Regions from separate parts of the Aquamicrobium sp. YD-1-mutant5 genome, predicted to be linked through region 2. Evidence: predicted binding sites of a transcription regulator. Region 2 holds the regulator's gene; the other holds the start of a gene.
The links. Region 2 encodes HrcA, which represses chaperone genes, less so after heat shock. Its sites were predicted from a motif close to GTTAGCACTCNCNNNNNGNGAGTGCTAAC; they were not measured.
Positions count from the first base shown of each region.

Region 1: groES (co-chaperone GroES) is a predicted target of HrcA. The motif match lies at 11,964-11,992, and genes of this name have one in related genera.

Region 1 covers NZ_JCAKKP010000001.1:487,248-502,797, reverse strand. The annotation lists gene glpK (glycerol kinase GlpK) at 1-487, shown strand, start outside; gene AC5XE7_RS02415 (BA14K family protein) at 585-1,109, opposite strand; tRNA gene AC5XE7_RS02410 (tRNA-Lys) at 1,444-1,518, shown strand; gene AC5XE7_RS02405 (cysteine hydrolase family protein) at 1,716-2,264, opposite strand; gene AC5XE7_RS02400 (thioredoxin domain-containing protein) at 2,972-3,196, shown strand; gene AC5XE7_RS02395 (alpha/beta hydrolase) at 3,436-4,602, opposite strand; gene AC5XE7_RS02390 (alpha/beta hydrolase) at 4,711-5,808, opposite strand; gene ilvA (threonine ammonia-lyase IlvA) at 6,002-7,255, shown strand; gene AC5XE7_RS02380 (Dabb family protein) at 7,396-7,686, opposite strand; gene AC5XE7_RS02375 (hypothetical protein) at 7,829-7,957, opposite strand; gene fumC (class II fumarate hydratase) at 8,000-9,397, opposite strand; gene AC5XE7_RS02365 (CsbD family protein) at 9,604-9,783, opposite strand; gene groL (chaperonin GroEL) at 9,900-11,540, opposite strand; gene groES (co-chaperone GroES) at 11,609-11,905, opposite strand; gene AC5XE7_RS02350 (CAP domain-containing protein) at 12,073-12,528, opposite strand; gene AC5XE7_RS02345 (TadE/TadG family type IV pilus assembly protein) at 12,665-14,590, opposite strand; gene AC5XE7_RS02340 (TIGR01459 family HAD-type hydrolase) at 14,826-15,550, shown strand, end outside.
Region 2 covers NZ_JCAKKP010000008.1:39,654-55,203, reverse strand. The annotation lists gene AC5XE7_RS12955 (N-acyl amino acid synthase FeeM domain-containing protein) at 1-388, shown strand, start outside; gene AC5XE7_RS12950 (PQQ-dependent sugar dehydrogenase) at 452-1,795, opposite strand; gene hrcA (heat-inducible transcriptional repressor HrcA) at 1,890-2,981, opposite strand; gene rph (ribonuclease PH) at 3,105-3,821, shown strand; gene AC5XE7_RS12935 (VOC family protein) at 3,835-4,245, shown strand; gene rdgB (RdgB/HAM1 family non-canonical purine NTP pyrophosphatase) at 4,245-4,889, shown strand; gene hemW (radical SAM family heme chaperone HemW) at 4,886-6,043, shown strand; gene AC5XE7_RS12920 (EamA family transporter) at 6,298-6,732, shown strand; gene AC5XE7_RS12915 (GNAT family N-acetyltransferase) at 6,744-7,208, opposite strand; gene rsmI (16S rRNA (cytidine(1402)-2'-O)-methyltransferase) at 7,307-8,209, shown strand; gene AC5XE7_RS12905 (YraN family protein) at 8,202-8,606, shown strand; gene AC5XE7_RS12900 (acylphosphatase) at 8,804-9,082, opposite strand; gene AC5XE7_RS12895 (cytochrome P450) at 9,079-10,458, opposite strand; gene AC5XE7_RS12890 (NADPH-dependent FMN reductase) at 10,746-11,333, shown strand; gene gyrB (DNA topoisomerase (ATP-hydrolyzing) subunit B) at 11,530-14,007, shown strand; gene AC5XE7_RS12880 (transporter substrate-binding domain-containing protein) at 14,091-14,861, opposite strand; gene efp (elongation factor P) at 14,892-15,458, opposite strand.

The sequences.
Region 1 (15,550 bases), on a different contig from region 2:
GGTTCCGGCCTTCGTCGGCCTTGGAGCACCGCATTGGGATGCCGAGGCGCGGGGGGCCATCTATGGCATTACGCGCAACACGGGGCCGGCGGAATTCGCCCATGCAGCGCTGGAATCGGTGGCCTATCAGACCCGCGATCTGCTCGATGCCATGCACAAGGACTGGAAGGCGAATGGGGCCGACACGGTGCTGCGCGTGGACGGCGGCATGGTCGCTTCCGATTGGGCCATGCAGCGTCTTTCGGATATTCTGGACGCTCCTGTCGACCGGCCGACCATACTTGAAACGACGGCTCTAGGTGCCGCGTGGCTTGCTGGCTCAAGGGCAGGGGTGTGGCCAGGTATGGAGGAGTTTGCCAGGAGCTGGGCGCTCGACAAGCAATTCAATCCCGAGCTTGATGAAGCCGCACGGTCGGCGAAGCTGAAAGGCTGGCGCGATGCGGTGCGGCGCACGCTGACCACGTCATCTTCCTCAGGCAAAGCCTGAAAGCGTTGAATCTGATTTTCAAAAAAAAAGCATAAGCTTCTGGATTTAATAAAAAAAGCCCGCACATTGTGCGGGCTTTCCTGTGTTCGGGGAACCCTCAGTAATAGGGCGATACGCACTGCTTGCGCGGCCCGTTATAGGGCTGGAACGTGTTGTCCGATGCACGATAGCTGCGATATTGATTGTAGCACCAGTTCACATGAGCATTGCCGCTGCCGCGATAGGCAGGCGCGGGAGGCGGCGGTGCGCTGTTGGCTATGGCGCCGCTGATGATCATGCCCGTTGCGAACGCAGCCAGCGGGAACCAGTAATCGCCATGGCGCTTGTAGCCGGGTCTTGGTTCGCGATAGCCACGATGGCCGCGCCAGTAGACATCATTGTTATGAGGACGGCGATATTCGTGCCTTCCATCGGGGCGTGGCCCGGGGCGTCGATCCGGTCGCTTGTAACGGGGATTTGCGCGCGGATGGTGTCCCGGCCTGTGATCGATCTGCTGGATGTCGCTCGTCATGGTTTGACTAGGTGCGACATAGATCGGTGCCGCGCTGGCAAGCGAGATGTCCGCCGCCAGAAACGACAGCGATACGGCCGATGCAAGCAGACCTGCAACGATGCGTTTCATAAGATTCTCCTGATCTGCGATAGCGTCCCTTTGTGTCTGAAACAGATTAGCGGCGAAATTGTTCCAACGACAACAGAAACTGCCGTTCGATGACGGAGTTCGACGGAGTTCGACGGAGGTTTTATGCCCCTGTTTGACTTCTGTCGAAGTTAATCTGGAAAGGCTGTCGGGACGCTCTTTTTACTGTTGACCGGCTCTGTGTCGCTCCCTATGTTCCGGCCCAATTCCGGGGCAGCGAACTGCTGCGGATAATGCGGTGGTCGGAAGGTGCCGGAGAGGCATCGTCTGAAGTCAGGTTCCGGAGATTTCCCGGAACATCCCGCATTTCAATGATGGGCCGGTAGCTCAGCGGTAGAGCACGTGACTTTTAATCATGTGGTCGAGGGTTCGATCCCCTCCCGGCTCACCATCATCAGGCATTTTTATTCTACGTTTGCCGCGCCACTGGGCATCTGCGAGACAATGAGCCGGCCAAGAAGGCGGAGCGCCGACGTTGTGCCGCGCTTTGGTCAGATAACGTGATCACCCTCTGCCCGGCGCTGCTGCCTCGGGCAGAGGGGATAAATCTTCTTGTAGGGCCAACTGCTCGCCAAGACTGGCATGGAATCAGCTGTTGGGCAGCATTACCGCGGATGTGGTTGTGATCTCTGCTCCATAGACGGTTTTCAGATAATCGAGTGCCGCATCGCCATCTACTCCGGGAAAGACACAAACCGCATCAGCGGGGACCCGAATTTTATAGTCGCGAACAAATGCGCCATAGGCGGTATGGCGCACGCAGCAATGGGTATGCTGACCGGTCAGAATGACCTCACTTACCCCGTATTTTCTGAAAACTTCTTCCAGATCAGTGCCGTCGAAAGCGCCATAGAAGCGTTTTGGCGAAACGATTTCCCGCTCCGCTCCGACAGGTGCAAGTTCGTCAACAACCGCGGCACCGTATGTGCCGGCCATAGCATGGCGGCCCCAGACGCTGATCTCCCTGTCATCTGAACGGTGCGCATCGTTCGAATACACAACAAGCCAGTCGGGATCTGCGCGTGCATGCTTGATCAGCCGCTTAATCGGAGGGATGATTTTTGCTGCATCGGCTTCGTTGTTGAGTATGCCCGTCACGAAGTCGTTCAGCATGTCGATCACGATAAGAGCCTTCACGATCCCTCCTTAAGAATATTTCACGCCACAACGTCTTCCACCTCATCGTCCTGAGGCGGCTGTTGTTGACTTCCAGGCACAACCTTAGCCTTGCAGTGCCGGTTTCCTACCTTAGTTCGACATTCCTCTCTGGAAAGATCAAAAATCCCCTGTGAGCAGGGCGGAGCGCTTTGTCACTCAAATATTGAGAGCTGTGGAATCTTGAAGCTCTCAACCCTGGGCGGCACAGAAACCGGCTCAACAACGGCAGGGAACGGCGTCGATATGGTGACATCGCGCTGGAAGGAGAATCAAGCACGATCAGTTTCAGAACCGGGAAGGGCCAGAGGCTCGCAAAGCTGGAATGGTCTGAAAGTCCGCTGGTCGGTATGAAAGCTCATAGCTAAAAGACAGGGGGCCTCGGCTGGCACCGGTCTCACGCCTTATGAATGGGTGAGATTTCTGGATTGGAAGGGCCGAAAGGATGGCGATCACAGAGGGACGGTTATTTCCCTTTTTGTCAATGGGTTAGAAGAAAGTGGGGCGTCGAAATTCCTCAATGTTTTCAGATGCGAAGGATTGGACTTTGCCCCACTGTCGCGCGCAGGATTCGATCGACAAATCCATCGAACGGCCTGCAGGATTCCCGGGTACCACATTTAGGTCTCGCTTCGAGTTTCGTTGACAGGCCGCCGAATCTGATCGGGCGACAGCGGGCGTCGAGCCTCATGCTTGCCGCTGGCGAGAATTACGAGAAAGCCCTGAACGCGGTGATGGCCACGCCAGGCAGGCTCGACAAGGATGATGTCAACGCCACCATCGCAGGCGCGGGTCTCGACCCGAAGGCGCTGTGGGAAGCGTTCCGGAAGGATATAAGTCGTGTTGACGGAATCCTCGCGCGCAACTGGACCAGACCAATGCCTTCGGGTTCGGGGGCACGCCCGCCTTCATAGTCGGAACCCGGACCTTTCACGGCGCGATGGACAAGTAGGCGTTGCTCAACGCCATCGCCGCGGCGCGCGAGAGCTGAGGCTTCAGTATATCAAGCGTGCAAGGATACGATGACAAGCACCCGGATGAATATCGCAGCGAGCATATCCCGTTTCTGCTTTTGGAGAGCGGAAATCCAGTTGGAACCGTGCGCTTTGACCTCGAAAGCGACGGACACGCTGTAGTGCGCTTGGTCGCAATCTTATCCGCCAGTCGCGATCGACAGCACCTTGAACGGCGTGGTGATGACGATATCGGCCACCGACCCCACGGCCTGACCAATGTCCTTGCCGATGGTGCTCATCGGATTGCCTAAATCCCCGCTTTCGGCTGCGGCCAGCCCCGCGTTGGACCGCAGGCCTTCACCCAGAAGCTGCACGAGGAAGGGATTGTCCGCGAATTTGGCGTGATTGAGCCTGTCGCCGGAGCGGGCCTGAGTAAGGTCCGCAACGATCACGCCATAGCTGGCAAGATCGGCCGCGTCCGCATAATCACCAACGCGCGGCTTATCGCCAGATATGAATGTTGAAAGCCGAAGCGCGCGATCATCGTCGGAGAGCAGTACGACAAACGGTCTCTTCGGCGTCCCGTAGCGCAACATCTGCTTCTTGAACACGTCGACGTCAATATCCGGGGAAGCCAGAACCACATTGCCGAGCTTGCCCCCAAGGTCGCGATCACCCCTGATTGCGAGTTGACGCAGGGTTTCCATGGTCACCCATGTGCCCATGGAGTGCGCAAGGATATCGATGCTTGTGGCTTTGCTTTTGGCCAGCATGCGCAGCGTCGCTTCAAGATCGTCACGAGCTGCGTTGGCGCTTTCCTTGTCATACAGATAGCCGGTCGTCCTGGCACTCGATGCCCATGAGAACAGTACAGGTGTTCCGCTGTACTGCGCATCATTCACGATCTGCGTAATGCGATACACACCGTCGTCGAAACCATTGTTAAAACCATGGACGAAGACAAGAACCCTGCGGTCCTTATTTTCGACGATACTGGTATCGATGGCGCGGGCGAACTGTTCCGGCTCCTTGTAGAAGCTGACGCTGCGCGCCGTGAAATGCTTGGCGGGGTCTGCAGGCGCCCGGCCTTTCGCCCTTTCGATGCGGCCCGTCTCATGAATGCGGGGAACCGTTATGTCGACACTTGCATAGGCGACATTGGCAGAGCGGTCACCACCATAGACGGTGCGCGGCTGATCGATGGACTGGCGCCGGGTCGTGGCCACGAAAATCTCATGCTCCGCCGAAATATCCGCAGCCTTTGCCGGAAACGAGGAGATGTTGAGAAGTTCATGCCGGCCGGGACCTGCACACCCGCTGACCAGCGCGATCAGCGCGACAATCCATAAAGCCTTCAATCGCACGGCACCAAAGCTCCACAGTGTCCAGTCTCCGACACGACTACAAAGCCGCAGGAGCCGTTTCCGAATATAGGCAGAAACCGGTCGGGTCCAGCCCTCCGCCGGGAGTTACTACAGCAGACCCGCTCCGGCCTGCTGCGTTACCTGACGAATGCGGTCCGTGATCTCACGATCGGTGGCGAAGCCGTCATCCTCGCGCAATCTCTGGCCCAGCATGCGCACCATGACGGGATTGTCGGCGAATTTCGTGTGGTTGAAGGAATCCGCGCCTTTCTGCTTCGACAGATCGACAACGGTGACGCCGTAATCGGCAAGTTCCTTGCCCGCATCCGCATAGTCGCCGACCCGTGGCCGCGAACCGGCCAGCATGCCCGAAAGACGCAACGCGCGGTCGTCCTGCGACAGAAGCAGGATGAACGGCTTTTCTGGTTTGCCGTAGCGGCGCATCTGGCTCTTGAACACGTCGACATCGATATCCGGCGACGCCAGAACAACATCTCCCAGCTTGCCGCTGAGATTGCGGTCTCCGGTGATGGCCAGCTGTCGCAGCGCTTCCATGGTCACCCAGGTGCCCATCGAATGCGCCACGATATCGATGCGCCGCGCGCCACTCTGGGCCAGCAGCCGCAGGGTGACCTCCAACTGGTCGCGGGCGACGCTGGCGCTTTCCTTGTCGTAGACATAGCTGGTGGTCGAACCGCCGGAAGCCCATGAGAACAGCACCGGCGTGCCGGGATACCCGGAATCATGCGCAATCTGCGTGGCACGGTAAACACCGGCATCGAAACCTGTGTTGTAGCCATGAACAAAGACCATGACACGGCCGCCACGAGCGGCGACATCGGCGCTCAGCGCCTGCGAGAACTGCGGCCCGGTATCGTAGCCAACCGCTTCGGAAGCCATGAAATATTTGGAGGGGGCGTCGGATTTGCCGCGCTTGCGGCGCTCGATCTGCCCGACCTTATGCTCGCGCGGCACCGTCACATTGATGCGGGCGAAATTGAGAGTGGCGGAACGCTCGCCATCGAACACCCTGGAAGGATCGTCGGAACGCTTCCGTGTCGTGGCGATGAAAATCGAGTGATTTCCGGCGATATCCGTTACCGATGCCGGCACCAGTGCGCTGCCGAGAATCGCGTCGGTCTTGTTCGTGGTGCAGCCGGCGACAGCCAGCGAAAGCACAAGGGCGAGCAGGGGCTTCAGGTTCACTTGGTTTTCCGTCAGTCACGCCACGGGCGATCTTCATGCCCACAGTCAGAGCCTTTCCCACCTGCAGAGTGCGGCGGAAGTAAGTCCACAGCCGCAGAAGTCCGTACTTGTCCGTTTGCGACATCTTCAGTGTTGCGTAAATGCCAAAATCGCGTCAGGAACGGATGCTCAATCACGATACCGGAAACACGACATGACAAGCTTCGCCGACAGGGTCGCAACCGCTGCGGAAGCCATACGGGAGATTTTCCCGATAACGCCGCTGCAAAAGAACGACTACCTGTCGCGCAAATACGGCGCACGCATTTATCTGAAGCGCGAGGACCTGACGCCGGTACGTTCCTACAAAATTCGCGGCGCGCTGAATTTCTTCCGCAAGACGCTTGCTGCCGGCAACAATGCCAGCCTTTTTGTCTGCGCCTCGGCCGGTAATCACGCGCAGGGCTTTGCTTTCGTGTGCCGGAATTTCGGCCGCAAGGGCGTGATTTTCATGCCGGTGACCACGCCGCAGCAGAAAATCGACAAGACGCGCATGTTCGGCGGCGAATTCGTCCAGATCAAGCTGGTCGGCGACTTCTTTGACGAATGCTATCAGGCGGCCATCGACTTCACGCAGAGCAATGGCGCACACATGGTGCCCCCATTCGACAGCCGCGACATCATCGAGGGGCAGGCAACCGTCGCCCGCGAAATCGTCGAGCAACTGGGGGGCACGGCCCCCGACATCGTCATGCTGCCTGTGGGCGGAGGCGGGCTTGCAGCCGGCGTGACGCAATATTTCCAGGCCATAGAGCAGAGGCCGCAGTTCATATTCTGCGAACCGGCTGGCGCGCCAAGCCTGTCGCGCAGTCTTGCCGAAGGAAAACGCGTGAAACTGCCTGTGGTGGACAATTTCGTCGACGGCGCTGCCGTTGCCGAAATCGGCAAGGAGAACTTCCGCCTGCTCAGGGATTTCCCCGCGACATCGACACGTCTGGTGCCGGAAAACCGGCTCTGCGCGACCATGATCGAGATGCTTAATGTCGAGGGCGTGGTGCTGGAGCCCGCCGGCGCTCTGGCTATCGATGCGCTGAAGGATTTCGTGAAAAAGGACATTCGCGGAAAGACCATCGTTGCGGTGGTGTCCGGCGGAAACTTCGATTTCGAGCGCCTTCCCGACGTCAAGGAAAGGTCGCTCCGCTTCGAGGGGCTCAAAAAATACTTCATCATACGTCTGCCGCAACGCCCGGGCGCGCTGCGCGACTTCCTGCAGATGTTTGGGCCTGAAGATGACGTGGCGCGCTTCGAATATCTCAAGAAATCGGCGCGCAATTTCGGTTCGGTGCTGATTGGCATCGAAACCCGCGACAAACGCAATTTTGGACTGCTGCGCGCAAAATTCGATGCCGAAGGCGTGCAGTATCAGGACATAACCGACGACGAAACGCTGGCGAACTTCATCATCTGATCGTCATAACGAACTGAAAATATGATCTTTTCAAGAGTGGGGCAGCACCTGCGATGCCCCGCTTCTGTCGCTTGTGCGGGTTTGTTCCACGGCATTCCGGAGCGTGGATGCAGTTCAGAAAGCGCGTCGGGAATGTGGGATCAGTTGCCTGAAACGACATCCGCCGAAAAGCGCAGATCGCGCATGGGGCGCACTTTTTCAGTGGTCTGCGAGTAGATCGGATCCGCCTTGAAAGCATGCAGGGCGGCTTCGTTCTCGAACTCCGCATACACAACGATATCGATCTGGTTTTCATACAGATCGACCTTGCGGTTCACCGAAACCTCGAAATGGGACGAGTGGGGGATGCGGCCGAGATTCATGAGCCCTTCGCGCACTGTCTCGACATCCATGTCTGGCTTGATGGTAAAGAACACGATGTGCCGGATCAATTCGGCCTCCTGAAGGGTCGTGGTGGAAGGGTGGTCACACATAGCTGTCCGGGACGCGCATTCGTCTGACGCCCCCTTTTGATCCGGAAGGCTGAGTCGCGTCAACCGGCGCGATGTCGCGGCAGGAAATGGCCGGGAAAGCTCAGCCGGAGACCATGCGCAGCAGGTGGTCCACGGATTTGACCACCATATCCATGTAACGGCCTCCATTATAGAGGCCGTCCCAGATCAAAAAACCTGCAATGGTGACAAAGAGGATGACATAGCGCATGGCCGCAACTTAGCTGAAACAGCTCGCTGCGGCCAGATGCCATCAACCCGGATGGGTCATGTCTTCCGGGCGCACCAGACGATCATAGTCCGCCGCGCTGACGAGGCCGGTCGCAAGAGCCTCCTCTCGCAAAGTGGTGCCGTTCTTGTGCGCCGTTTTGGCAATCTTTGCAGCCGCATCATAGCCAATGGTCGGCGCGAGCGCGGTAACCAGCATCAGCGAACGCTCCAGCGAGGCCTTGATGTTATCCTCACGCGCCTCGATTCCGACGACGCAATTGTCTGTGAAGGACACCGATGCGTCGGCCAGCAGCTTCACAGACTGAAGGAAATTGTAGGCCATCAGCGGGTTGTAGACGTTCAGCTCGAAATGGCCCTGGCTGCCGGCGAAGGTCAGCGCGGCATTGTTGCCGAACACCTGCACGCAAACCTGCGTCAGCGCCTCGCACTGGGTGGGGTTCACCTTGCCGGGCATGATCGACGAGCCGGGTTCGTTTTCCGGCAGGGCAAGTTCGCCAAGGCCGGCGCGGGGACCGGAGCCAAGGAAGCGGATGTCGTTGGCGATCTTGAACAGCGAGGCCGCAACCGTGTTGATGGCGCCGTGCGAGAACACCATGGCGTCATGCGCGGCAAGCGCCTCGAATTTGTTCGGCGCCGAGGTGAAGCCGAGGCCGGTGATGGCGGCGATCTTCTCGGCAACCTTTTCGGCAAAGCCGACGGGTGCATTCAGCCCGGTGCCGACAGCGGTGCCGCCCTGCGCAAGCTGCATCAGCGCGGGCAGGGTCATCTCGATGCGCTCGATACCGTTCTTCACCTGGGTGGCGTAACCGGAAAACTCCTGGCCGAGGGTGAGGGGCGTTGCATCCTGCGTGTGGGTACGGCCGATCTTCACGATATGGTCGAACGCCTTAACCTTTGCTTCCAGCGCGCCGTGCAGATGCTTGAGAGCTGGCAGCAGGTCGTGAACGATGCGCTCGGCGCAGGCGATGTGCATGGCCGTGGGATAGGTGTCGTTCGACGACTGGCTCATGTTGACGTGATCGTTGGGATGAACGGGCTTCTTGGAGCCCATTTCACCGCCCAGCTTTTCGATGGCGCGGTTGGATATCACTTCATTGCTGTTCATGTTGGACTGGGTGCCCGAACCGGTCTGCCAGACCACCAGCGGGAAGTGGTCATCGAGCTTGCCGTCGATCACCTCCTGTGCCGCTTCGATGATGGCCGCGCCGAGCGTGGGGTCGAGCCTGCCCAGTTCCATGTTGGCTTCGGCGGCGGCGCGCTTGACGATGCCGAGCGCCCGCACGATGGAAGCCGGCTGCTTTTCCCAGCCGATACGGAAATTGCCGAGAGACCGCTGCGCCTGAGCACCCCAGTAACGATCGGAAGCGACCTCGATCGGGCCGAACGTATCTGTTTCGGTTCTGGTGTTCTTTGTGCTCACGGGCCAGTCTCCTGAACAAGCGGATTGAGATCGCACCGGCCTAACGCTTTGCCTCTCCGGCTTCAAGGGAAGATTTCCGAAGCCCGATGGCCTAATCGTTTGAACTGTCGACAAGCATCCAGGGCCGCCTTACGGTGAGCTGGCGAATGAGAAAAAGGCGGCTGATACAGCCGCCTTTTTTGCCTGAAAGCTTGTGTCGGAAGTGCTCAGTGGGCCTTGCGCACCTTTTCCTTGATGTCGCCGGCGGCTTTCTGGACCTTGCCTTCGACTTTTTCGGCCTTGCCCTTCAGTTCAGTCTTCTTGTTGCCCGTAAGCTTGCCGGCGGCTTCCGTCACCGCACCCTTGGCCTGCTTTGCAACACCCGACACCTGATCCTTGTTCACCATGATCGCATCTCCTGAGTTGAACTTGCGCGTATCAACGGAGCGCTGGCGGGTTTGTTCCAGCAGACAAAAGAAAAGGGCGGCCAAAGCCGCCCTTTCCAATGCGAAGCCGGACTTTCTTAGAAGTCCATGCCACCCATGCCGCCCATGCCGCCGGGCATGGCCGGAGCAGCAGCTTCCTTCTTCGGAGCGTCGGCGATCATGGCCTCGGTGGTGACCAGCAGGCCGGCAACCGAAGCGGCGTCCTGCAGAGCGGTGCGAACCACCTTGACCGGGTCGACGATGCCGAGCTGGATCAGGTCGCCATATTCGTCCTTGGCAGCGTTGTAGCCGTAGGTCGCGCTCTTGTTGTCGAGGATCTTGCCCACGATGATCGAAGCTTCCGCACCGGCATTGGTAGCGATCTGACGGGCTGGAGCCTGCAGAGCGCGACGGACGATGTTGATGCCGGCAGCCTGGTCGGCGTTGGCACCTTCCGCCTTGATCGCCTGGGTAGCGCGCAGAAGAGCGACGCCGCCGCCGGGGACGATGCCTTCCTCAACCGCAGCGCGGGTGGCGTTCAGAGCGTCGTCAACGCGATCCTTCTTCTCCTTGACCTCGACCTCGGTCGAGCCGCCAACGCGGATGACGGCAACGCCACCAGCCAGCTTGGCAAGACGCTCCTGGAGCTTCTCGCGGTCGTAATCGGAAGTGGTTTCCTCGATCTGAGCCTTGATCTGGGCAACGCGGCCCTGAATCTCGGCCTTCTTGCCGGCGCCGTCGACGATGGTGGTGTTTTCCTTCTCGATGCGCACCTTCTTGGCGCGGCCGAGCATGTCGATACCAACGTTCTCAAGCTTGATGCCGAGGTCTTCGGAGATGACCTGACCACCGGTGAGGATGGCGATGTCTTCCAGCATGGCCTTGCGGCGATCGCCGAAGCCCGGAGCCTTGACGGCAGCAATCTTCAGGCCGCCGCGCAGCTTGTTGACGACCAGCGTGGCCAGAGCCTCGCCCTCGACGTCCTCGGCGATGATGACCAGCGGCTTGGAGGTCTGAACGACAGCCTCGAGCACCGGCAGCATTGCCTGAAGGTTGGAGAGCTTCTTCTCGTGGAGAAGAATGTAGGCATCTTCCAGCTCAGCAACCATCTTGTCGGGGTTGGTGATGAAGTAAGGCGACAGGTAGCCGCGGTCGAACTGCATGCCTTCGACGACTTCCAGCTCGGTCTCGGCGGTCTTGGCTTCCTCGACGGTGATGACACCCTCGTTGCCGACCTTCTGCATGGCCTCGGCGATCATCTCGCCGATTTCCTTCTCGCCATTGGCCGAGATGGTGCCGACCTGTGCGACTTCCTCGGAAGTCTTGATCTTCTTGGCCTTCTTGACGAGGTCAGCGACGACCTCGGTGACAGCCAGATCGATACCGCGCTTCAGGTCCATCGGGTTCATGCCGGCGGCAACGGCCTTGTGGCCTTCCTGAACGATGGCCTGCGCCAGAACGGTCGCGGTGGTGGTGCCGTCACCGGCCTTGTCGTTGGTCTTGGAGGCGACTTCGCGAACGAGCTGGGCGCCCATGTTCTCGAACTTGTCTTCCAGTTCGATTTCCTTGGCGACGGAAACGCCGTCCTTGGTGATGCGCGGAGCGCCGAAGGACTTGTCGATGACGACGTTGCGGCCCTTGGGACCGAGGGTGACCTTCACCGCGTCGGCGAGGATGTTGACACCGCGCAGCATACGCTCGCGGGCGTCACGGGAGAATTTTACGTCTTTGGCAGCCATTGCTTACTCCTGGACCTTTGGTCCGAAATTCGGATTGCAGTGATTGTTGAAGAATGGGAACGGCCAGATCAGCCGATGATGCCCATGATGTCGGATTCCTTCATGATCAGAAGGTCTTCGCCATTGAGCTTGACTTCGGTGCCCGACCACTTGCCGAACAGGACGCGGTCGCCGGCCTTGACGTCGAGGGCGACGAGCTTGCCGCTTTCATCGCGGGCGCCCGAGCCCACAGCCACGACTTCGCCTTCCTGCGGCTTTTCCTTGGCGGTATCGGGGATGATGATGCCGCCAGCCGTCTTCTCTTCGGACTCGACCCGGCGAACGACCACACGGTCATGAAGCGGGCGGAACTTCGTCTTTGCCATTTGATTTCCTCGGTCACAATGATGAGAAAGAATTCCTCCGTCCGGCTTGACCGGACCTGTTAGCACTCGCTTTCGGAGAGTGCTAACGAGCCATGAGATAGTCAGCCCTCCGGACGGTGTCAAGAAGCGAGAGCCGTTTCTCTGCGATCAGGAAAGGGCGGCGTCGGTCAGCTTGCCAGAATGATGGCCCAGTAGCGCCATTCGGGGCGTTCCGGCCGGGTTGCCCAGGCAAGGCCAAAGCGGCGAAAACGCCCGTCCAGCATGTTGCGGCGATGGGGCGGCGAATTCATCCACATGTCGATGGCGCGGGCGGCATCCATGCGCCCTTCGGCAATATTCTCGGCCGCAGCACCCCTGATGCCGTTGCTTTTGACCCGCGCCTGAAAATCTTTTCCGAAGCCGGTCGTATGGTTCATCCTGCCCGAGGCGGCCATATACTGCGCCTGTTGCAGGGCTGCCTGCTCCAGTTGGTGATCGGGTGAGACGAGCGCCAGCCCTTCGGCCGTGCGAATGCCATCCATCGTCTGGCGGGAAGCGGTAGATGCACCGCCTCCGGGACCATGCCGGGGCAGGGAACCGCAACCGGCCAGCGCTGTGAGAACCAGCGCGCCGGCGCCAGACATCAGGTTCCGGCGGGCAGGGCTGAATGAAATTTCATGGCGATTGGCAGGCAGAACAAAAGTCATGACGCCTGTAAGGCCAATGATCATGGCTTTTGCCGGGCAGGCGTCTGAAATTCGAAGCCTGCCCGGCAGAATCTTACCTGGTCACACGCAGGTTGGACAACTCGTCCGCGATCTCGCGGAACGCATTGGACAGATCGTTGCCAGCCGCGTTCCAGAACAGCTTTGCCGGCTTGCTGGGGTCCGTTGCATCGCGCCGGTTGCGCGAGTCCGAGGAACAGGTCTTCAGCCCGGTGATCTGTTCTTTGACCTTTGCGTCTTTTTTTGCTTCCGCCTCAAGATCCAGACCGACCGTCATGATCATGACGTTGGCGGCCTTCGCATTCGCACAAAGCTCCTGCAGTTTTTCGTTCATCGCCTTGGAGTAGTTTTCATTGGTGAAGGCGGTTTTGCTGTAGGTCTTGTTCGGGCCGAGAAAAAGCCGCCCATAGTTGAGCAAGCTGTGCAACGGCTTGAGGAACCCATAGTCACCGTAGATCGACTCGACCCTATCATTGTCTGCCGCAGCCGCTGTCGAGCCATTCAGTTTGCGAACCTTATCCGCCCGGTAGTAGGTGTTGGCACCATCAGTCAGGACGATCACCACCTTATCGTTGCCACGATCGGTTTCAGGCCGGCCTTCCGTGAAAGGTTCGCCGCTGGAAAGAACCCGCCAGCCCCATGCAAGACCACTGCCGACACTTGTGCCGCCCAAAGGTTCCATCGCTGCAATCGCGTTCTTAATCTTTGTCATTCCCTCCGGTTTGGTCACATCGACCAGAGGGGTGATCGGCTGGGTTGTGCAGTTGGCATTAGGTCCATTACCCATGCCCATCTTACGGGATCCATAAGGCGCGACATACCCATATTGCCTGCCGTCTTTAAGCTTGACGTCGAAATACTTGCTGACGTTATTGGACGAACGATTTGACGAGGGCATGTTTCGATCCGAGGGGTCCCAGAACTTGCTGTTCCTTTCGGGGGCTGAAGGATAGTCGTTGACCGTGATCCAGTCATTGTAGCCATTGGCTGAATCGTCAGGATAAAACATCGGGACGAACAGAGTATCAGGGACGGACGGGGCCGCTGGTGCATCGTTCAGATCGTAAGGGTAGGGACGTTGCTCAACACATCCCTCCCATTCGGCATACCTGTCCGTCTTTGTCTGTTTGCTGTCTGTATAGTATTTCAGTTCCTCAAACAGAGTGAAGCGTGTCACCACGTTATTTTCTTCAGTCCCCCAATCGGAACCCTTCTTGAGGTAGACGCCATTGATTTTCTCGATTCTACGGTTGGAATCTCCGAATTTGGCTGTACTCCAGTTGAAATTTTCATGATGGATAGATGAGGCGCCATCCATATCCATCCAGCGCTTGCCTTCGTTCTCTTTGCCGATATTTACCGAAGCAGCAAAGGGCACGAGCGCAAACTGAATGGGCCTTTCCACCTGCTTGACGCTGTCGGCCTGTTTTTCCATCGTGCTGATGAGTTCTTCGGCAGCTTTTTTCAGCAGCTCCATCCGCGTGTAGGAAGAACCTTGTCCTTTTTCTTTCATCGAGCCAGAATTATCCAGCACCAGCGCCACTTCCAGCGTGTTCTTGAGGCGAACCTCAGAGCATGTCAGGAAGTCATAATCCTCCGATTCTTTTCCAACCAGTGCGGCGGCTGCGGGGAAGAAAATCGGCGAATAGTTCAGCGTGGCGCACATCGTCATCGAGCCACCGCCTACGACCTGACTTGGCAGCGTAACCTGAAGCGTGGATTTCGCCGGTGCCACATGCCGCAGATTGGCGTAGTAGAAATTGTTGGCGTAAGCGATGGCGTCGGCGTCGCTGATCTGGGACTGAATCTCGCGGGCAGTGGCAATGTTGGCCGCGTCCAGCGCATTGCGTGTATCGAGCCGCTGGCGGGACATTTCCGAATAGTCGACAGCCAGCGCGACAGCGCCGAACAGGGGCGCCATCAGCAACCCGGTGATCATGGCATAATTGCCGCGCGTGTCGGCAAGGAATTTCCGAAGCATCTGGCTCTAGCCCCCGCTGCCAATTCTGACTGGTCGGAGGCACTATCGCTGAAACCTTTAAATTTCGGGTTTGCGCAATTGTCTAAAATTGCTCTCTTTCATTCAAAGCACGTTAACCAGCAACCGGACGGGCAAGGCAGGAAAGCTGGTGACAGTCAGGGCCGCATCGGTTAATCCGGGAGCCCGCAAGGCCATCAGGCCTGACAATCTTCGAGATACGGACGTGCCTGCCGACATGACGGTTCATTCTCCTATCATCAATTCTCTCGAAACGATCTCGGGTAACTATGCCGCCTTGCTGTGCGATGTATGGGGCGTGGTCCATAACGGGGTGGAGCATTTCCCGCAGGCGGTCTCCGCGCTGGCAGAAGCACGGGCGAGGGGCGTGGCAGTCGTTATGATCACCAATTCGCCAAGGCTCGGAGCCGATGTCGTGACCCAGATGCGCACGATCGGCGTTCCGGACGGCACCTATGACAAGCTTGTCAGTTCCGGCGATGTCACGCGCGATCTGATCGCCGAGGCGCCACGCCGGATTTTCCATATCGGCCCCGATCGCGACACCAATATCTATGATGGGCTCGATGTCGAGCTGGTTGAGGATTTCGAGGCGCAGGCAGTCGTATGCACCGGTCCGTTCGATGATGAAACCGAAACGCCTGAGGATTATCAGGAGTTGCTGACGAGGCTGCGTTCACGCAATCTACCCTTCATCTGCGCCAACCCCGATATTGTGGTTGAGCGCGGGGACAGGCTGATCTGGTGCGCGGGCGCGATCGCGCGTGACTACGGCCAGATGGGCGGGCGCACGCTGATTGCCGGAAAACCCCATGCACCGATCTACAAGGCTGCCCTCAGGGCTGCCGCCGACATTGTCGGGCGCGATCTGGATCGTCGCGAAGTGCTCGCAATCGGCGACGGAATCATGACCGACATAAAGGGCGCGGCCGACAATGGTGT
Region 2 (15,550 bases):
GTGCATGAGCCGTTTTGCCTCCGATCCGGAACTGGCGCGCGCATATCCGCATCTGATCTACGTGACGCTGCGGCTGGCGGGCATGGCGTGCATCTATTTCAACGCGCCATACGGGCTTTCCACCGTGCGGGAAGACCATGCCGGCTTCTACCGGCGCATCTACAATTCGGAACAGATCAGCGAGCCGCGCGGCTATCCGGGCGTGTTCAATAAGGTGGTGTTGTTCCGCACAAACGCCATCGAGAACCGCGAGCGCTACTATGCGCGCTTCCCCTTCTTCCGTTCGACCGAAACCGAGCGTCGCCTGCTGTTCGGCAAGGTGGGGGCAGGGGAGTTGCAGCCGCTGACCATCCTGCCCAGCGCCCGCTATCTGCACCACGCTGCGTGATCCCCGGGGCCGCCTGATGCCGGGTCGTCTGACCTGAAGCAGGTCGTCCGGAGGCACAGCCGTTTACCGGCTCCCCTGATGGGCAATGCGCCACAGCGTGCCGCTGCCGTCCTCGCTGACGATCAGAGCGCCGTCGCTGGCCATCGCCACGCCAACCGGCCGCCCCCATACGGAGCCGTCGGAAAGGACGAAGCCCGTCATGAAATCCTCGTAGGCGCCCGTCGGCCGGCCATTGTCGAACAGCAGGCGCACCACCTTGTAGCCCGTTATCAGGCCCCGGTTCCATGAGCCGTGCAGGGCAACAAACGCATCTCCGCGATAGTCGGCAGGGAACTGGTCGCCCTCGTAGAAGGTGATGCCGAGCGGCGCGGAATGCGCCTGGATCAGCACGTCCGGCACCGTCACCTTGTCGGCGAGATCGGGCCTTGAGCCGGCATGGCGCGGGTCCTCGTGACCGCCGATATAGTACCACGGCCAGCCGTAGAATGCGCCTTCGCTTACGCTTGTCGCATAGTCGAAGGGCAGGTTGTCGCCCAGGCCGTCGCGCTCGTTGACGGCGCACCACAATGCGTTTGTGGCAGGCTGCAATGCCAGTCCCGAACAATTGCGCAGTCCCGTCGCAGCGATCCGCCGGTTTGTGCCATCCGCGTCGAAGGCGAGCACATCTGCGCGGTCGGTTTCGGAACCCCAGCCTGCGCCGGTCGGCTGCGCGCCCTGCCATGCTTCCAGCCCTCCGGGCGCCTCGCCCATGCCGGAGGCGACATTCGACTGCGAGCCGACCGAGACGTAGAGCGTTTTGCCATCCGCGGAGAAGGCGAGGTCGCGGGTCCAGTGGCCTCCGGAAGGAAGCTCGGCAACGATGACTTCGGGTTCGGAAGAGGCTTCTAGGTCGCCGCTTTTGTAAGGGAAGCGAACGACGCTGTCGGTGTTGGCGACATAGACCCATTGCGGATCTTCGGCGGGATGGAAGGCGATGCCGTAGGGCTGGTTCAGCCCGCCGGCAAAGACGGAGTTCTGCGCAGGCTTCGCGCTGCCGTCTTCAAGGCGGTAGACCGACACCTGATCGGCGCCGGATTCGGCGACGAATATGTCACCATTCGGGGCCACGCGCACGATACGCGGCCCGCCGAGGCCGGAAGCGATCATGTGTGCGGAAAAGCCTTGTGGCAGTTGTGGGCTGACATCTTCCGGCGGGCTGACCCGCCGGGCGCTGTTGGAGGTGGACTCTGTCGCGAAGGGAGCGGGAAGGTCCTGCGGCGTGAAATGCCGCCGAACGCCCGGCCTGTCGTCCCGCCAGCCGCCGAACGCCGATTCGCCGGTCAATGGCACGTCGGTTTCCTGCGCCATAGCGGCAGTGCCCGCCAGCAGGACCGAAGCCGCCGCGACCCGTTTCATGAGGTGGATCATGCCGTCCTCCTTCCCCTGTCGACCCGTCAGGCGGCACTTTAGGAAAGCGGGCGCGGCGATGCATCACACGAGGGCGTGATGTGGCGCGCCTTTTTCAGCGCAGCATGCGCGAGACGAGCTGTGCGGTGTAGTCGACCATCGGCACGATGCGGGCATAGTTGAGCCGCGTCGGGCCGATGACGCCGAGCGCGCCGACAACGCGCGCCTCCGCGTCGCGATAGGGCGCCACCACCAGCGACGATCCCGACAGCGAGAACAGCTTGTTCTCCGAGCCGATGAAGATGCGCACGCCGGGTCCCTCTTCGGCGAGGTTGAGCAATTGCAGCAGCCCGTCCTGCGTCTCCAGGTCATCGAACAGGTTCTTGAGCAGTTCCATGTCCGCCTGCGCGGTGATGTTTTCCAGAAGATTCGCCCGGCCGCGCACGATCAGCCGCGCCGGCAGGTCGCTTTCGGTTCCCGCCCACACCGCCAGCCCCTTTTCCACCAGCGCCTGCGACAGCGAATCGAGGGCCGCGCGCGTTTCTTCCTTGATGCGCGAGATTTCCGTGCGCGCCTCAGCCAGCGTGCGGCCGCGGATGTGGGCGTTGAGGAAGTTGGAGGCCTCGTGCAGTTGCGAGACGGTGACGCCCGCCGGCAGGTCGATGATGCGGTTTTCCACATCGCCGTTCTGCGAGACCAGCACCGTCAGAGCCTTTGTCGGCTCAAGCTGGATGAACTCGATGTGCTTGAGCGCTGCCTCGCTCTTGGCGGCCAGAACGACACCTGCGCCCCGTGACATGCCTGACAACAGCTGGCTCGCCTCCGTCAGCATGTGTTCGAGAGAAGTGTCGTTACCGGAAGCCCTGATCTGCGCCTCGATGCTGCGCCGCTCCTCATCGCCGAGATCGCCGATTTCCATGAAGGCATCGACGAAGAAACGCAGGCCCGCCTGCGTCGGCAGGCGCCCCGCCGAGACATGCGGCGCGTAGACCAGCCCCAGATGCTCCAGATCGCTCATCACGTTGCGGATCGTCGCCGGCGACAATGTCGAGGGCAGGATTCGCGACAGGCTGCGCGAACCCACCGGCTCGCCGTCCTTCAGGTAAGAATCGACGAGACGCCGGAAGATCTCGCGCGAGCGCGTATCCAGCGACTGCCACTGCGATGGGGGAACCGGCGGTGTCGGGGCTGAACTGTGCTTTGTCATGTCGTACCTCTATACAAAGGATATAGACGCGGCGGGCGCCAGTGCAAGCGAGCCGTTTTCCTTTGCGCAAGCAGCCGTGGAGGGCTACAAGCCCGCAAAATCACAAGATTGGAAAGACACGACATGCGCCCCTCCAAACGCCAGCCAGACGAAATGCGCGCCATCTCCTTCGAGCGCAGCTTTTCAAAGCACGCCGAAGGTTCGTGCCTCGTGAAATTCGGCGATACCCATGTGCTGTGCACGGCAAGCCTCGAAGAGCGGGTGCCAGGCTGGATGCGCAATTCCGGCAAGGGCTGGGTGACGGCCGAATATGGCATGCTGCCGCGTTCGACCGGCGAGCGCATGCGCCGCGAGGCTTCTGCCGGCAAGCAGGGTGGGCGCACGCAGGAAATCCAGCGTCTTATCGGCCGTTCGCTGCGCGCCGTCGTCGACATGCAGGCGCTGGGCGAACAGCAGATCACCATCGACTGCGATGTGCTTCAGGCCGATGGCGGCACGCGCACGGCCTCGATCACCGGCGCATGGATCGCCCTGCACGATTGCCTGCGCTGGATGGAAGCGCGCCAGATGGTGAATGTGCAGCGGGTCCTGAAGGATCACGTCGCCGCCATCTCCTGCGGCATCCATGATGGCCAGCCGGTCATCGACCTCGATTATCTGGAGGATTCCGCCGCCGGCACCGATGCCAATTTCGTCATGACCGGCAAGGGCGGCATCGTCGAGATCCAGGGCACCGCCGAGGGCGAGCCCTTCACCGATGCGCAGTTCGCCGAGCTGATGGGGCTTGCCCGCAACGGCATCGCCCGGCTGGTCGAGTTGCAAAAGCTGGCCGTCGCCTGAAAGCTCTGATGCCATGAAGCCTGCTGCCGTCCTTGAATCCGCGCTCTACGTGACCGATCTTGCCGCCGCCGAGACTTTCTATGGCGACGTGCTGGGTCTGGAACGGATGACGAAGGTGGAGGGGCGGCATGTGTTCTTCCGCTGCGGGCAGGGTGTGGTGCTGTTGTTCAATGCCGAAGCGACGATAGTGCCCCCCGCGCCCGATGCGCGGCTGCTGGTGCCGCCGCACGGCACGACAGGGCAGGGACATCTGTGCTTTGCCGCCAGCGCCGATGAGATCGACGCGTGGAAGAGCCGGCTGGAAGCTGCGGGCATTGCCATCGAAGCCGATTTCGAGTGGCCTCAAGGTGGCCGTTCCATCTATATCCGCGACCCTTCCGGCAATTCGCTGGAATTCGCCGAACCGCGTATCTGGGGCCTGTAATGCATCCTTTGGACAAGAAGATCGTCGTCGCCAGCCACAATGAAGGCAAGTTGCGCGAATTTGCCGACCTGATGGCGCCTTTCGGCTTCGAGGCGAAGTCGGCGCGCGAATTTGGTCTGCCCGAGCCGGATGAAACGGGCACCACCTTCGAGGAAAACGCCTATATCAAGGCTTTCGCGGCGGCAAAGGCCACCGGCCTGCCGGCCCTTTCCGACGATTCCGGCCTGTGCATCGATGCGCTGGACGGCGATCCGGGCGTCTACACCGCCAACTGGGCCGAAAAGCCGGATGGCAAGCGCGATTTCGGCATGGCCATGGAAAAGGCCGAGGCCGCCATGCAGAAGGCGGGCGCGGTGGAGCCGCAGCAGCGCACAGGCCGTTTCGTTGCTGTGATCTGCCTTGCCTTTCCCGATGGCGAGGCGGAATATTATCGCGGCGAGGTGGAAGGCCATCTGGTGTGGCCGCCGCGCGGCGAACTGGGGTTCGGCTATGATCCGGTCTTTCTGCCGGATGGGTATGAAAGGACCTTCGGCGAGATGAGTGCCGAGCAGAAGCACGGCTGGAAGCCCGGTGCGCCCGACGCGCTGTCGCACCGCGCCCGCGCCTTCCAGAAGTTCGCCCGAGCACGATTGGGAGTGGCGTGACGCTGGATCGCTCTCCCGGTTTCGGGGTTTATCTCCACTGGCCGTTCTGCGCGGCCAAGTGCCCTTATTGCGACTTCAACAGCCATGTGCGCCATCAGAAGGTCGATCAGCAGCGCTTCGTGCGCGCCTTCGCCACCGAAATGGCATCGATGCGGGCACGCACCGGCCCTCGCGAGGTGACGTCGATCTTCATCGGCGGCGGCACGCCCTCGCTGATGGAGCCTGCAACCGTGGACGCGATATTGGAGGAAGTGGCCCGCAACTGGACGGTTCCCGCCGGCATAGAGGTAACGCTGGAGGCCAATCCGTCCTCGGTCGAGGCGGAGCGTTTTCGCGGCTATCGTGCCGCCGGCGTCAACCGCGTCTCGCTGGGCGTGCAGGCGCTCAATGACGCCGACCTGCGGTTCCTCGGCCGTTTGCATGACGTTTCCGAGGCGCTCCATGCGATCAGGCTGGCGCGCGAGATCTTTCCGCGCCTGTCCTTCGATCTCATCTATGCGCGGCCCGGCCAGACGCCGGAGGCGTGGGAGGCGGAACTGAACGAGGCGATCGGCCATGCCGCCGATCATCTGTCGCTTTATCAGCTCACCATCGAGGAAGGTACCGCCTTCCACAAGCTCTATGCGGCCCGCAAATTCGAGATGCCGGTGCCTGATCTTGCCGCTGATCTCTACCAGCTCACGCAGGAAGTCACCGCCGCGCGCGGCCTGCCGGCCTATGAGGTGTCGAACCACGCGCGCCCCGGTGCGGAAAGCCGGCACAACCTCGTTTATTGGCGCTATGGCGAATATGTCGGCATTGGTCCCGGCGCGCACGGCCGCTTCGTGGAAGACGGCACGCGCATCGTCACCATCGCCGAAAGGCATCCCGAGACTTGGGCGGAACTGGTGGAGCGGCAGGGCCACGGCACCGTCGATGGCGAGCGGCTGACCCGCGAGGAAGAGGCCGACGAATTCCTGATGATGGGGTTGCGTCTAGTCGAGGGCATCGATCTTGCACGTTTCGAGACCCTGTCCGGACGCACGCTGCCGCGCCGCCAGCTGTCCATTTTGCAGGAGGAGGGACTTGTCGCCCCGGTCGGCAATTCAGGCCTGCGCGCCACGCCCTCCGGCATGATCGTGCTGAATTCGCTGGTGGCGGAACTGGCACGGTAGAGCATTTCGTAGTCAGACGGAATCGTCTGACGTCGCAAAAATGCGGTCAACGAAAACAAGCTGGAGCAGCGTTCGTCAGAACGCCCGCTGCTCCAGATCGTCGGGCGCCCATACGGAAGCACAAAGGACGATCTGAATTATCGATAGAGTATCGGACCGAAACCGGACGCCACTTTTCGGTCAGATGCTCGGAAGACTTTCCTTTCGCTGGCCGCCGATCCAGTATGGCGGCCCACAATCCGGCGGTGCATCGCATGAACCTTTCCTTTTCCTCGTGGCAGTTCTGGGCGCTGCTTTCGGCCGGTTTCGCGGCCCTCACCGCCATCTTCGCCAAAGTCGGCGTGGAAAACGTCAATTCCGACTTTGCCACGCTGATCCGCACGGCGGTCATCCTGCTGGTCATCGCCGCGATCGTCATGGCGACCGGGCAGGCGCAGCCGCTCGGCTCCATTTCGGGCAGAACCTACATATTTCTCGCGCTGTCGGGTCTGGCGACGGGCGCCTCGTGGCTGTGCTATTTCCGTGCCCTGAAGCTCGGGCAGGCGGCGCAGGTCGCGCCCATCGACAAGCTGAGCGTCGTTCTGGTGGCCGTGTTCGGCGTGATCTTTCTGGGCGAGCGCCTGTCGCTCGCCAACTGGCTCGGTGTCATGCTCATCGCTGCCGGTGCCGTTCTGGTCGCCTATCGTTAGGAAAAAGCCGCTCAGCGCGAGATCGAGAAAACGCTGAGGCCGGCGACACCTTCCTCGATGCAGCGCCACCCCATCTTTTCGTAGAAGGGCGCCAGATGCGGTTCGGCACAGAGATAGACCGTGTCGAAACCTCGCGAAAATCCCTCCTCGACGGCTGCGAGCACGAGCCTCGTGCCGAGCCCGGTCTTGCGCGCCTTTGGCTCAACCCAGACGGCGGCAACCCATGGCGTGTAGTGTGGGCGCTCATCGAGATCGCTGGCGATGAGATGCGCGCAGCCGTAGAAATCCGTCCCATCATGGGCAACCAGTGAAAGCGGGATGTCCTGTCCATCCATGCATTCGTGCACCATGGCCTCGATCTCGGAGAGGGCGACGCCCTGTTCGCGCCACCATGCCTGCCAGACGCGATCGCCGATGGTTTCGGCAAACTCCGGCTGATCGCGCAGATTGGAAATCGCGGGGAGCGAGGCTGTCATGAAGGTCTTTCCGCGGGCTTTGGTTGTGGCGGCTTGTGGCACGGGCTTTGCAAGGCGCGCAAGCCATGCCAAACCGTCCTTCTGAAAAAGGACATGGCATGAATTCCGGGACTTCGAGACGCTCCTTTCTGATCGGGCAGGCCGAATTTCCGGCCCGGCCGCTGGAGCCGGCGCTCTATCTGGTGGCGACGCCGATCGGCAATTTGAGCGACATCACCATCCGCGCGCTGGAAACGCTGGCGGCTGCCGATGTGCTTGCCTGCGAGGACACGCGCGTGTCGCGCGTTTTGCTGGAGCGCTACGGCATCCGCCGCCGCACGACAGCCTATCACGAGCACAACGCGGCTGATGCCGGCCCCCGGCTGATGGCGGCGCTGGAGGAAGGCAAAAGTGTCGCGCTGATTTCCGATGCCGGCACGCCGCTGGTCTCCGATCCGGGCTACCGGCTGGTCGGCGAGGCATTGGAGCGCGGCCTGCGCGTCGTGCCCATACCGGGACCGTCGGCGGCGCTCGCGGCCCTCACAGTCTCCGGCCTGCCTTCGGATGCCTTCCTTTTCGCGGGTTTTTTGCCGGTCAAGGCAGGCCAGAAGCGCACGCGGCTGGAGCAGTGGCAGGCGGTGCCGGCGACGCTGATCTTCTTCGAATCGCCGCGCCGCGTGGCGGATACGCTCGATGCGATGGCGCAGGTGCTGGGGGCGGAACGACGGGCAGCGGTATGCCGGGAACTGACCAAGACTTTCGAGGAAGCCCGCCACGGAACCCTTGGCGAACTCGCGGCTCATTATGCCGCCGCCGACACGCCGAAGGGGGAGGTCGTCATTTGCGTCGGTCCCGCTGCGGATGAGGATGCGGCGCCCGCCGATGTGGATGCGCTTCTCATCGGCCTTGCGGCTGAAATGCCGGCTTCGAAGGCAGCCGCTGAAGCGGCTCGCATGACCGGCCAGCCCAAGCAGGAGCTTTATCGTCGCCTGCTGGTCCTTAAGGAGGGCAGCGGTGGCTGAGGCTCCTGCCCCCCCACCCAACGACAACCGACACAAGGACAATCGCCGCAAGGCCGCCTATCGGCGCGGTCACTACAGCGAATGGCTGGCTGCGCTGGCGCTGATGGTGAAGGGTTATCGCATTCTGGAACGCCGTTACCGTACGCGGCTTGGCGAAATCGACCTGATCGCGCGGCGCGGAGATCTGGTGCTCATCGTCGAGGTCAAGGCGCGGCGCTCGCTGGTCGATGCAATGGAGGCGATCGCGCGCCAGTCCGAACGCCGCATCGAAGCCGCCGCCGACATCTGGCTCTCGCGCCAGCCGGACTATGGCGGCTTTTCCCTGCGCTTCGACATGGTCGCCGTCCTGCCATGGCGCTGGCCGGTGCATGTGGAGAATGTGTTTTACGGGCGGTAGCCGAAGGCAGTGCCTGCCTGAATACCCCTCATCCGTTCCGGCAGTCCGTGCCACTCCATCTTCTCCCGCAAGGGGAGAAGGAAAGTGCTGCATGGTCGTCTGTGCAAATAGCCGGGGGTGTGGTTGGCGGTACAGCTGATGCGGGCCAACTTCTTCCCTTGCGGGAGAAGGGGCGCGAAGCGGTCGGATTGGGGTCGTCAGCGCAGGATGCGAAAATCGGCCGGCACATCCTGCACACCCGGCGGCAGAATCTCCACATCGCTGACCACGGCACCGCGAGGACCCTGGCGCAGTCGCTCCAGCATTTCGGCAACGGCCTCGTCCGCCCCGCTGAACAGCGCCTTGACGGAGCCGTCCGCTTCATTGCGAACCCAGCCGACAAGGCCGAGCCGTTCGGCCTCTTCCTGCGTCCAGTAGCGGAAGCCGACGCCCTGCACGCGGCCCCGGACACGCACCGTCACCGTGCGGGCGCTCACCGCCGGCTCACCCGCATCGGCAGGCCCCCCTGCGGCTGGGTGGTCAGCTTCTGCACCGGCCATGGGCGCGTTTCGGGAACCGTCTCGAACCGAAAACGCGACAGCATGACCGCCAGCGCGATGATCGCCTCCTGCATGGCGAAGCTCGCCCCGATGCACACGCGCGGCCCGGCTCCGAACGGCAGATACTGGTAGCGGTCGATGCGGTCGCGGTTTTCAGGGTGGAAGCGCTCGGGCATGAAGGCATCCGGCGCTTCCCAGAGCTTGCGGTGGCGGTGCACGGTCCACGGCATCACCAGAACCTGCGCGCCCTTGCGCAGTTCGAGGTCCTTGTAGTGGTCGGTCTCGATCGGCTCGCGGTTGATGGACGGCGCGGGAGGATAGAGCCGCAGCGCCTCCTCGAAGGCGGCGCGCGTCAGCGGCATGGCGTCCAGCCATTTTACCGGATCGGGCTCGCGCGCCAGAACCGTGTCGATCTCCTGCTCGATCCGCTCGCGCTCCCATGGCGCTTCGGCAAGGCAGTAGAGCGTCCAGCCCAGCGCCCGCGCCGTGGTCTCGTGGCCGGCACCGATGAAGGTGATGATGTTGTCCTCGATCTCGGCGCGGGTCAGCCCGTCCGGCCCTTCGGCGCGCAGCAGAAGGGTGAGGAAATCGTTGGGAACCCTGTCCCCATCGCGCTCCATGCGCGCGCGCCGCAAGGCCATGGTGTCAGCCACGATCTGGCGGAAATAGGCCATGGTGCGGCGGCCGCGGATGCGGGTGATGCGCGGCAGCCAGTCCGGCGCACGCAAGAGGTCGAGCGGATCGACCCGGCCCATGGTCTCGAACAGGCGGTCGATCTGCCGGGCGAAGCTGCCCGGTTCGCCGGCGATCTCGCCGGAAAACAGCGTCTCGGCCAGGATCTCGTAGGTCAGCATCGTCATGTCGTGGGCGATGTCGAACGTGCCGCCCTGCTCGTAGCGCTCCACGAAGGTGTTGGTGCAGGCAAGCATGGGAGCTGCAAAGCCGAATATGTGGCGCGGCGTAAACACCGGCGCCATCGCCTTGCGTGACCGCTTCCACACCGCGCCCTCGGCGGTCAGCAGCCCGTCGCGCAGGATCGGCCGCAGAACCATCTGGCGCACGGTGGCCATCCTGTAGTTCTTCGCATTGTCGACCAGCACGTGGCGGATAAGACCGGGATCGTTGGCGATGACCAGCGGCCCGCCAATGCCGCTGATCGAAATCCACGGCTCGTTGTAGGAAGGCTCGCCCCACAATTCGAGCGGATTGCGGTAGACGATCCGCATCATTTCCAGCGTCGAAGGCGGGCTGGTGCGCGGCTTCGGAGCCGGGGGCACAAAGGGGAAAGGGACTGCTTCCGTCAAGGTGGCCATGCCCGATATCTAGGTTCGCCGCCCGCTTGCGTCCACTGCAATTCTCCATCGTGCATGAATCGTGAACGCACCGTCACCCTCGAAAATCAACGGTTCGGGAAAAATCATCTCTTGCCGCAGGCGCATAAAAGGCCCATCTGGCGCTGGTCACTTTTGGTGACCCCGCACATTTCCGCTGAGCCGGAGACTTAGCGGAAATGTGCGGGTTTCTTGTTTTTATCGCATTGTCCGACGCCGAAGCGACCTCGCTTCGACTGGAAATGCTCCGGATCACAGGGATTCCTACATTGACGCACAAGCTCAACATCATCGTCGGCAGCACGCGGCCGGGCCGCGTGGGGCCGCTCTTCGCGAACTGGTTCGTTGAATTCGCCCGCCAGCACGGTAAGTTCGACCCGGTTCTGGTCGACATCGCCGAGTTCAATCTGCCCTTGTTCGACGAGCCGAAGCATCCGCGCCTCGGCCAGTACGAAAACGCCCATACAAAGCGCTGGTCGCAGACCATCGCCGAAGGCGACGCCTATGTGTTCGTGACGCCGGAATACAATTCGATCATTCCCGCGCCACTGCTCAACGCTATCACCTATCTGTCCATCGAATGGAACTACAAGCCTGCCGGCTTCCTCTCCTACGGCGGCGTTTCCGGCGGCCTGCGCGCCGTGGAATCGGCCAAGCCGCTGCTGGCAGCACTCAAGGTCGTGCCGATCCCCGAAGGCGTGCCGGTTCCGGGCTATCCGCAGTTCCTTGCCGACGGTGAATTCAGGCCGAACGAACTGATCACCAACGGCGCAACCACCATGCTGGACGAGCTCGACCGCTGGGCGGGCGCGCTCAAGGCGCTTCGTTCGCAGGTGAAGGCCGCGGCCGCGGCCTGATCCGCAGGCACGTCTGAATCCATCATTACCCTGACGACCCCGCCGGAGATGCTCCGGCGGGGTCGTTTTTCAGTGGCAAACTCCTTGGAAAACTTGGAAAAAAGGCCCGGAACGCCTATATCTGGCGGATCGGCGGGCATTCGATTCGCGACGTTTTCGGGCACCCGCCTCCGCGACAGAGAGACGAAAGTATTTCATGAGCGATACGACCGAAAATCAGGCCGCCGCGCCGGCTGAGTACGGTGCCGATTCCATCAAGGTTTTGAAGGGGTTGGATGCCGTTCGCAAGCGGCCGGGCATGTATATCGGCGACACCGACGACGGCTCGGGCCTGCACCACATGGTCTACGAGGCTGTCGACAACGCCATCGACGAGGCCCTGGCCGGCCACGCCGATCTGGTTTCGGTCACGCTCAATCCGGATGGTTCCTGCACGGTGGCCGACAATGGTCGCGGCATTCCCACCGATCTGCATCCGACCGAGGGCGTTTCGGCTGCCGAGGTCATCATGACCCAGCTTCACGCCGGCGGAAAGTTCGACCAGAATTCCTACAAGGTCTCCGGTGGTCTGCATGGCGTCGGCGTGTCGGTGGTCAACGCGCTGTCGGTCTGGCTGAAACTCAGCATCCGCCGCAACGGCAAGATTCATGAGGTAAGCTTCTCGCATGGCGTGGCGGATGCGCCGCTGGCTGTGGTGGGTGAGTACGAAGTCACCAACGAGCCCGGCACCTATGAAGGCCGCAGCGGAACCGCCGTCAGCTTTCTGCCGTCGCCGGACACCTTCAAGGGGGTCATCGATTTCGATTACGGCACGCTGGAGCACCGGCTGCGTGAGCTGGCCTTCCTCAATTCCGGCGTGCGCATCATCCTGACCGACAACCGTCATGCCGACGTGAAGCGTCAGGAACTGCATTATGATGGCGGGCTGGAAGAGTTCGTCAAATATCTAGACCGCGCCAAGAAGCCGCTGATCGACAAGCCGATCGCCATCCGTTCGGAGCGCGATGGCATCACCGTCGAGGTGGCGATGTGGTGGAACGAGAGCTACCACGAAAATGTGCTGTGCTTCACCAACAACATCCCCCAGCGCGATGGCGGCACCCATCTGGCCGGCTTCCGTGGCGCCCTGACCCGTCAGGTGACCGGCTATGCCGATAATTCCGGCATCTCCAAGAAGGAGAAGGTCTCGCTGACCGGTGACGACTGCCGCGAAGGCCTGACGGCGGTGCTTTCGGTGAAAGTGCCTGATCCGAAGTTCTCCTCGCAGACCAAGGACAAGCTGGTTTCCTCCGAGGTTCGCCCGGTGGTGGAAAGCCTCGTCAACGAGGCGCTTGGCACGTGGCTGGAAGAACATCCGGCCGAGGCCAAGGTGCTGATCGGCAAGGTGGTGGAAGCCGCTGCTGCGCGTGAAGCCGCCCGCAAGGCGCGCGAGCTGACCCGCCGCAAGGGCGTTCTCGACATCACCTCCCTGCCGGGCAAGCTGGCAGACTGTCAGGAGCGCGATCCCGCCAAGTCCGAACTGTTCATCGTCGAGGGTGACTCGGCAGGTGGCTCCGCCAAGGGCGGACGCGATCGCAAGAACCAGGCGATCCTGCCGCTGCGTGGCAAGATCCTCAACGTCGAGCGTGCGCGCTTCGACCGCATGCTGTCGTCCGACATGATCGGCACTCTGATCACGGCGTTGGGCACGTCCATCGGCAAGGACGAGTTCAACCCCGACAAGCTGCGCTATCACAAGATCATCATCATGACCGACGCCGACGTCGACGGCGCTCATATCCGCACGCTGCTGCTCACCTTCTTCTTCCGCCAGATGCCGGAACTGATCGAGCGCGGCCACCTCTATATCGCCCAGCCGCCGCTCTATAAGGTGACGCGCGGCAAGAGCTCGCAATATCTGAAGGACGAGGCGGCTTTCGAGGATTACCTCATCAGCACCGGTCTTGAGGATGCATCGCTCACGCTGGGCTCCGGCGAAGTGCGCACCGGACAGGATCTTCGGGCGGCCGTCGAGGATGCTCTGGCCGTGCGCCAGCTGCTCAATGGTCTGCACACCCGCTACAGCCACTCGGTTGTGGAGCAGGCGGCGATCGCCGGCGGGCTTAATCCGGAGCTGTTCAACGATCTCGGTCAGGCGACCGCCATGGCCGAAGCCATCGCCGAGCGGCTCGACATGATTTCGGAAGATACGGAACGTGGCTGGAAAGGCACCACCTCTCGCTCCAACGAGGGCCCGGGCGGTTATTCGTTCGAGCGCACGGTGCGCGGCGTGCGCGAGGTCGTGCATCTCGACATGGGGCTGATCAATTCTGCCGACGCGCGCCAGCTCGACCGTTTCGCACCACGTCTGAGCGAGATTTACAGCCAGCAGCCGGTGCTGCGTCGCAAGGAAGGCAGCCAGACGATCTCCGGGCCGCTGGCGCTTCTCGACGCCGTCTTTGCGATCGGCCGTCGCGGACTTACCATGCAGCGCTACAAGGGACTGGGCGAAATGAACGCCGAGCAGCTTTGGGAAACCACGCTGGACCCGAATGTCCGCTCGCTTCTGCAGGTCAAGGTCAACGATGCGTCGGGCGCCGACGAGTTGTTCGCCCGCCTGATGGGCGACGAGGTGGAGCCGCGCCGCGAGTTCATTCAGGACAACGCGCTGAGCGTCGCCAATCTCGACATCTGATCGGGCCGAACTTTATAGAAAAAGCCGCGCCGGATTGTTTTTCCGGCACGGCTTTTTTTGTTTACGGCCCGAAGCCGGCGTCTTCAGGGTCTGAGGCGCAACGTCTCGAAATATTTGCGTTCGATCTTCCGGAAGGTTCCGTCGGCGACGATATCATCGATCAGCCTGTCGATTTCGCTTCCGAGCGCATCGTTGCCATTTGCGACTGCGATGCCCATTTCCGTGCCCAGCGCAGGGTCGGTGATATCGGGGCCGATCTGCTTATAGGCGTCGATCCCGCCATTGCGCTCCATCCACGGAAACATGGCGACAGACTCGGCAAACACCGCATCCAGCCGACCGTTCTGGAAGTCGAGAAACATGTCGTCGCTGGAAGGATAGGCATGAATGGAGATGGCCGTGCCGAAGCGCTCGCGCAGCCAGTGCTCATGCGTGGTCGATGCCTGCACGCCGATGGCGCGTCCGTCCAGGCCCTCACGGCTAAACTGCAGGTCTTGCTGATCCTTGCGGGCTATCATCAGCCCATAGGAGAAATAGTAGGGCTTTGAAAAGCGTACCTGCTGGTGGCGTTCCGGCGTCATGGTCACCGATGACATCAGCACGTCGAATTTGCCCGCCTGAAGGGCCGGGATCAGCCCGTCCCACTGCACCACCACCCATTCGCAGCGCCGGTGCAGGCGATTGCACAGCTCTTCGCCGAAATCGATGTCGAAGCCATGCACCCTGCCGTCCGGTCCGACCGCGTTGAAGGGTGCGTAGGCACCCTCAACGCCCATCCGCAACGGAGGGTCGTCCGCGCGCGCCGCGCCTCCTGCCAGCAGGAGGGCGATTGCGGCGACAAGCGCGGTTTTCATGATTGCGTCCCGTATGGTTGGGGCGAACGCTCAGTCCTTGGCGCGTTCCACGTAGGAACCGTCGGCGGTCATGACGACGATGCGGGTGCCGACGGTGATGTGCGGCGGCACGGCCGACTTCACGCCGTTCGAAAGGATCGCCGGCTTGTAGGAGGAAGATGCGGTCTGACCCTTGGTGACCGGCTCGGTCTCGACCACTTCGTAAACGGCGCGCTGCGGCAGTTCCAGTGCAATGCCGACGCCCTCATGCACGGAAAGCGTGACCGACATGCCTTCCTGCAGATAGGGGGCGGAGTCGCCGACCACGTCCGCCGACACGGCGATCTGGTCGTAGCTTTCCGGGTTCATGAAGTGGAAGCCTTCGCCATCCTGATAAAGGAAGGTGTGCTCGCGGTCCTCGACATGGGCGCGCTCGACCTGCTCGGTGGTGCGGTAACGCTCGGACACCTTCACGCCGTCGGAAATGCGGCGCATGTCGAGCTGGGTGACGGGCGTGCCCTTGCCGGGATGGATGTTCTCGGCGGACAGGATCACGTAGAGCTTGCCGTCCTTGTCGACGACGTTGCCTTTACGGAGGGAACTGGCAATTACCTTCACTAGTGTTCTTCCTGAAAATCGTGTTGCGGCCAAACGGCTGTGGCAGCCATAGTGCGCGCTTTAAACTATAAGTGCGCAAATCGCCAGCCGGT